Thiosulfativibrio zosterae: one gene and its partner. The protein of the gene in region 2 binds, or shares a complex with, the protein of the main gene of each other region. Links are inferred from orthologs where the notes say so. Each region holds a gene or a part of one and is shown on either strand. Other genes may lie near its edges. The genes, in order: secY and secG.

Region 1 (3,190 bases), 1.3 Mb from region 2 along the record:
GGCTTTCAAGAATTTGCAACAAGTTAACACCAGTTGAACCCTTACGACGGTCAGCTTCTTTGTAATACAAACGGAATTTCTTTTCTAGTACACCGTAAATACGACGAACTTTTTGTTTTTCACGTAGCTGTAAACCATATTCGGTTACGCGCTTACGACCTGCCCCGTGCTGCCCAGGTAACTGATCAATCTTACACTTAGATTCGATGCTACGAACACCGCTTTTAAGAAATAGATCAGTACCTTCGCGACGAGATAGTTTACACTTTGGACCAATATATCTAGCCATGATTACCTCAGAATTTTATACGCGACGTTTTTTCGGTGGACGACAACCATTGTGTGGAATTGGCGTTACATCAGAAATCGATGTAATTTTAAAACCAACACTGTTAAGTCCTCTCACAGCTGAATCACGCCCTGGACCTGGTCCTTTGACCATGACATCCATATTTTTAACACCATATTCGGTAGCCAATTGACCTGCTTTTTCAGCAGCAACTTGAGCAGCAAATGGTGTACTTTTTCTTGAACCACGGAAACCACTTCCACCGGCAGTTGCCCAGCTTAGTGTGTTTCCAGTGCGATCAGTAATCGTAATAATGGTGTTGTTAAAAGTAGCATGAACATGCGCCACTGCATCAGTGACTACATGTCTATTCTTTTTCTTTACTGCAACACGCGAATTTGATTTTGCCATAACTTAATCTCGCAAATTAATGCTTATTATCTCTTGATTGGTTTTTTAGGACCCTTACGAGTACGAGCATTGGTTTTAGTTTTTTGTCCACGTACAGGAAGACTGCGACGGTGACGAATACCTCTGTAACAACCCATGTCCATCAAACGCTTGATGTTCATAGAAATGTCACGACGTAAATCACCTTCAATTTTATAGTTTGTGACTTCAGTACGAAGTGCTTCTAACTGATCTTCAGTTAGTTCGCGAACCTTAGTTACAGGGTTAATATTTGCAGCTGCACAAATCTTTTGTGCAGAAGTTTGACCAATACCAAAAATTGATCTTAAACCAATAACAATATGCTTGTTCGCTGGAATGTTTACGCCGGCAATACGAGCCATTTTGCGCTCCTTAACTATCCATCTTTCGAAAACGGGCAATTATACCCATAATCACAATAAATTACTAGAGATAATTCAAAAAGAATTATCTACCCTTTAGATTTGCTTTTTTCATCATCTTTTCGTATTGACCTGACTGCATATGCGTTTGAATTTGCGTCATGAAATCCATAACAACAATAACGATAATCAACAAGGAGGTTCCACCAAAATAGAAAGGAACATTCCAATACAAAATTAGAAACTCTGGTAACAAACACACCGCTGTAATATATACCGCACCCGCTAAAGTGAGGCGACCCATAATACTGTCAATCTTACGCGCAGTCTGTGGACCAGGACGCAAACCTTGAATCTGAGCACCAGATTTTTTTAAGTTATCTGCAATTTCATCAGGATTGAAAACAATCGCTGTATAAAAGAAGCAGAAGAATATAATTGCCATTGCATAAAATAATATATACAAAGGCTGACCAGGTGACATAGTTGTTGCTATATCTTTTAACCAACCTAAATTTTCAGCAGATCCAAACCAACCACCCAAAGTCGCAGGAAACAAAATAATACTTGATGCGAAGATAGGAGGAATAACGCCTGCCATATTTAATTTAAGTGGTAGATGACCTTCTTGACCACCATAGAACTTACGACCACGCATTTGCTGTGCGTAATGTATTGGAATTCTACGCTGACCTCTTTCTACAAATACAACAAAGGCGATTACTGCAAAAACCAAAGCTAATAAAATAAAAATGGTAATAGCATGTAAAGCACCTGAATTAACTTGTTCGAAAGTACCACCAAGAGCTGACGGTAATCCAGCAACAATACCAGCAAAAATAATTAAAGAAATACCGTTACCAATACCTCTTTCTGTAATTTGCTCACCTAACCACATTAAAAAGATTGTTCCACTGACCAGTGTTACAACTGCAATTAATTTGAACATAAATCCAGCTTGAACAACGACTGACATGCCATTTATGTTCTGCGATTCAAGCGCAATCGCCACACCTAATGCCTGAAAAGTTGCTAATACAACTGTTCCATAACGAGTATATTGGGTGATTTTACGACGACCTGCTTCACCATCTTTTTTAATCTGCTCTAAGGTTGGGGAAACCACCGTTAAAAGCTGCATAATGATAGATGCTGAAATATAGGGCATAATCCCTAAAGCCAGAATAGATAAACGTTGCAAGGCACCACCCGAAAACATGTTAAACATGTCAAGAATGGTACCTTTTTGTTGTTCAAACATTGCAGCCAGAGCAATTGGATCAATTAAAGGAACAGGAACATGAGTTCCTAATCTATAAATAATGAGAGCAGCAAGTACAAAAAATATTTTATTTTTTAACTCACCAGCTCCACTTGATACGCTTGCTTGACTCTTCATAAATTACTCGACTGAACCACCGGCTGCTAAAACAGCTGATTTAGCCGATTCTGTAATTCTCAAACCTGACAATTTTACTGCTTTTGTTAATTCGCCAGAATTGATTACCTTAACTTCTTTAATTGTGTCAGAAAAAAAATCTGCTGCTTTTAAAACGGCAACATCAATAATTTCAGCATCAATTTTAGACAAGGTATCTAAACGAATCTCTGCAACGCTTGCTGCTTTGCGTGACGTGAAACCAACTTTTGGTAGACGACGTTGTAAAGGCATTTGACCACCTTCAAAACCGATTCTTGGCATACCACCAGAACGAGACTTTTGTCCCTTGTGACCACGGCCACCCATCTTACCTAAGCCAGAACCTTGTCCACGACCTCTACGCTTATAGGCTTTTTTAGCGCCTTCAGCGGGTTGTAAAGTATTTAGTTGCATCTTATGCTTCCTCAACTTTTAACATATATGAAACTTTATTGATCATTCCACGATTTTCAGGAGTATCAATAACCGTTACAGTATGGTGCATTCTTCTAAGACCTAAACCCTTAACGCATGCTACATGCTTAGGAATACGACCAATAGAACTTTTAACCAAAGTAACACTTAATTTTTTTTGATCAGCCATCTTATTCACCTAAAATTTCAGCAACAGTTTTACCACGTTTTGCCGCGATTAGTTCTGGGCTGCTCATTCCAGTTAATGCATTT
Region 2 (3,209 bases):
AATAAATGATACACAACCGCAAATCTTCGAGGTTGCATTAAGTCCTGATCAGACTCCTCTTCTGCAAAATCGAACACGCCACGGCTGTAACCAGTATTGGCGGCACCAAAGGTTTCCCAATTTGCTTTTCCGTAGGCTAGATAATCAACACCACACAAATCAACCATCTGTTCAAACTTTAATTGCGTTTTAAGCGTATCCATCGCTTCTAAGGCCATATCTGGCTTTAGTTCAATGGTCAATTCATCCAAATTAACCACTGAGTTAACAAGCGAGCTTGCTAGCACACTGGCAACTTCTTTCTGTAAATCTAAAATCGACTGTTTCATAGCAAATCTCTTTCTCTAGCGGGCGATTGTATTGGTACGCTTTATCTTATTTTGCAACTGAACAATACCATATAAAAGGGCTTCAGCCGTTGGAGGGCATCCTGGCACATAGACATCAACAGGCACGATACGATCGCATCCACGAACAACAGAGTAAGAATAATGATAGTAACCCCCGCCGTTCGCACAAGATCCCATGGAAATTACCCATCTAGGCTCAGCCATCTGATCGTAAACTTTACGCAATGCAGGCGCCATCTTATTCACCAAAGTTCCTGCAACAATCATGACATCAGACTGACGCGGACTGGGTCTAAAAATAATCCCAAAACGGTCTAAATCGTAGCGTGAAGCACCCGCATGCATCATTTCAACCGCACAACATGCCAATCCAAATGTCATGGGCCACAAAGAACCTGTACGCGCCCAGTTAATTAGTTTGTCAGCGGATGTGGTGACAACACCTTCCTTTAAAACGCCTTCTATTCCCACTCTAGCGCTCCTTTCTTCCACTCGTAAATAAATCCAACGACAAGGATGGTTAAAAACACACCCATAGCCAACAAGCCAAAAGTTCCGATTTCATCGAGAACAATGGCCCATGGAAATAAAAATGCGATTTCCAAGTCAAAGATGATAAATAAAATTGCAACAAGATAGAAGCGCACGTCAAACTTCATACGCGCATCTTCAAAGGCTTCGAAGCCACACTCATAAGGTGAGTTTTTTTCTGAGTCAGGTTTGTTAGGTCCTAGAATGAATCCAATGATAATTGGACCAAGACCAAAAAGAGCACCAAGCACGATAAACACGAGAACTGGTAAATAATTTTCTAGCATTGGTTTTCGACCTCATCTAGCTAGGAGCGTTCCTAGGTGTTAACAAATTACAATCACTGTAATCGATTGAGATAAACCCCTAGTATAACAACTAGGAGCAATGTATGGTGCCGATGGCCGGACTCGAACCGGCACAGCCTTAAGCCACTACCACCTCAAGGTAGCGTGTATACCAATTTCACCACATCGGCTTTAAAATTAAATTTTATTCTGGAACCACTGGCGAATTAGATTTCGCTGGTTCAACAGGTTGTTCTATTTTCTTAATAACACTTTCATAACCCTTGGCTTGTTCCGCACCCAAATAGGCAAGTGTCAGACTGGTTACAAAAAATAATGACGCCACTAAAACGGTGACTTTCAGCATAAATGAGCTGCCACCGCTACTGCCGAAAACACTCTGTGAAGATCCACCACCAAAGTTAGCACCAGCGTCAGCGCCTTTACCCTGTTGCAGCATTACTAACACAACCAATACAAAAGCAATTATTAAATGAATTGCCAAAATAATTTGAAACATCTTAAGCCCCTGCTGCTTGACAGATGGCCATAAAGTCATCTGCGTTTAGTGAAGCCCCACCAATTAAACCACCATCGATATCTGGCTGACCAAATAACTCTTTGGCATTATCTGGCTTTACGCTACCACCGTATTGAATTATAACTTTTTCTGCTACTGCTGGATTTAACCCAGCTAATTTACCACGAATAAATGCATGCACCTCTTGAGCCTGAGCAGAAGAAGCTGTCTTACCTGTGCCAATGGCCCAAACAGGCTCGTAAGCGATGACAATTGCAGAAAACTTATCAATACCTACTTTATTTAAAACCGCATCTAGTTGACGACCAATCACTGACTCAACCTGATTAGCTTCACGCTCTTCCAGCGTTTCACCTACACACAAAATTGGGGTTAAACCAGAATCTAATGCAACACTTACTTTTTCCGCTATTAGAGCATCTGTTTCGCCATAAATAGCGCGTCGTTCCGAATGTCCTAGAATAACATATTGACAGCCACAGTCTTTCAACATGCTTGCCGACAGTTCGCCAGTATAAGCACCTTGCCCTGGAACTTGGCACATATTTTGAGCTCCGACAAAAATTCCATCACCTGCTAAACATTTATGGGTGTAATCCAAATAAACCGCAGGTGGACAAATAGCCACAGTCACATCACCAATTAGGCCAGACTTTGCATTTAAACCTGTCATTAAATCTTTAATAGAGGCTTTTGAACCATGCATTTTCCAGTTTCCAGCTACAAATGGTTTTCTCATGAGTTTGTCTCCGACACAAAAATTCCCGCTATATTAGCTTTTAATTTTATAAATTACAATATTGACAAATTTATGAAAATTCTGTTTCAACCAATTTAGCCAATCTTTCTGCTAAATTTTGTATCAGTTTTGCATCCTCACCCTCAATCATCACTCGAATTAAAGATTCAGTTCCAGACGCTCTTAACAACACCCTACCCTTGCCCAACATCTCTGCTTCAACTTGCTCAACTGCAGCTCGTAATGCTTGATTACGCTCAAAGCCAGACTTATCTTTAACATGAACATTGATCAAAACTTGCGGATAAACTTGCATAGGTGCAATGAGTTCATCCAAGGTTTTGGACTGATTCACAATAATTGCCATCACCTGCAAGGAAGCAATAATGCCATCGCCTGTTGTTGTTTTATCCAAAGACAGTACATGTCCTGAAGATTCTGCACCCAACTGCCAATCCCGAGCCATTAAGGCTTCCATGACATAACGATCCCCAACCTGGGTACGAACAAAGTCTATATTTTTTTCTTTAAGGGCATTTTCTAAACCCATATTCGTCATCAGGGTTCCAACAACACCCCTAACTGGTTTTTTGGCATACACCGCCAAAAGATATAACAAGGCATCGCCATCCAAAATTCGACCTGAACCCGAAACCATCATGACGCGATCTCCGTCGCCGTCATAAGCAATGCCAAGATCAGCAGAACTGGACAACACTTTTTGTTGCAAAGCCGCCAAATCAGTCGCACCACACCCCAAA

The links.
Region 1: the proteins of secG (region 2) and secY are in contact, whole or in part, in a crystal structure (PDB 5AWW), measured with the Thermus thermophilus proteins. The link is inferred for Thiosulfativibrio zosterae from one-to-one orthologs. Residues at the interface, in WP_223903268.1 of Thermus thermophilus: Tyr5, Ile9, Tyr12, Leu13, Ala16, Leu19, Val20, Val23, Leu24, Gln26, Glu27, Pro28, Gln30, Gly31, Ala32, Asp34, Leu35, Met36, Gly37, Gly38, Ser39, Ala40, Asp41, Leu42, Phe43, Ala45, Arg46, Val48, Tyr53, Thr56; in WP_096411648.1 of Thermus thermophilus: Leu14, Gln16, Arg17, Phe20, Ile34, Pro35, Pro37, Ile72, Arg108, Arg109, Asn112, Gln113, Arg116, Ile117, Ile120, Pro145, Gly146, Trp147, Phe152, Phe155, Val156, Val159, Thr160, Val162, Ala163, Gly164, Ala166, Leu167, Trp170, Glu173.

The regions. Positions count from the first base shown.
Region 1 is NZ_AP021888.1:584,888-588,077, reverse strand. The notes cover bases 326-3,190. They hold secY (preprotein translocase subunit SecY), read right to left. Parts: upstream 2,483-3,190; coding sequence 1,169-2,482; downstream 326-1,168. Other genes in these bases: rpsE (30S ribosomal protein S5), read right to left, coding at 3,109-3,190; rpmD (50S ribosomal protein L30), read right to left, coding at 2,919-3,107; rplO (50S ribosomal protein L15), read right to left, coding at 2,486-2,917; rpsM (30S ribosomal protein S13), read right to left, coding at 727-1,083; rpsK (30S ribosomal protein S11), read right to left, coding at 326-700. Outside these bases: rpsD (30S ribosomal protein S4), read right to left, coding at 1-289; more of rpsK, read right to left, coding at 305-325. UniProt on the Bacillus subtilis protein: The central subunit of the protein translocation channel SecYEG. Consists of two halves formed by TMs 1-5 and 6-10.
Region 2 is NZ_AP021888.1:1,866,400-1,869,608, forward strand. What follows is about bases 32-2,915. They hold secG (preprotein translocase subunit SecG), read right to left. Parts: upstream 1,689-2,915; coding sequence 1,374-1,688; downstream 32-1,373. Other genes in these bases: THMIRH_RS08605 (NADH-quinone oxidoreductase subunit C), read right to left, coding at 32-329; THMIRH_RS08610 (NuoB/complex I 20 kDa subunit family protein), read right to left, coding at 345-821; THMIRH_RS08615 (NADH-quinone oxidoreductase subunit A), read right to left, coding at 812-1,168; tpiA (triose-phosphate isomerase), read right to left, coding at 1,690-2,448; glmM (phosphoglucosamine mutase), read right to left, coding at 2,519-2,915. In the rest of the region: more of THMIRH_RS08605, read right to left, coding at 1-31; more of glmM, read right to left, coding at 2,916-3,209. UniProt on the Bacillus subtilis protein: Involved in protein export. Participates in an early event of protein translocation.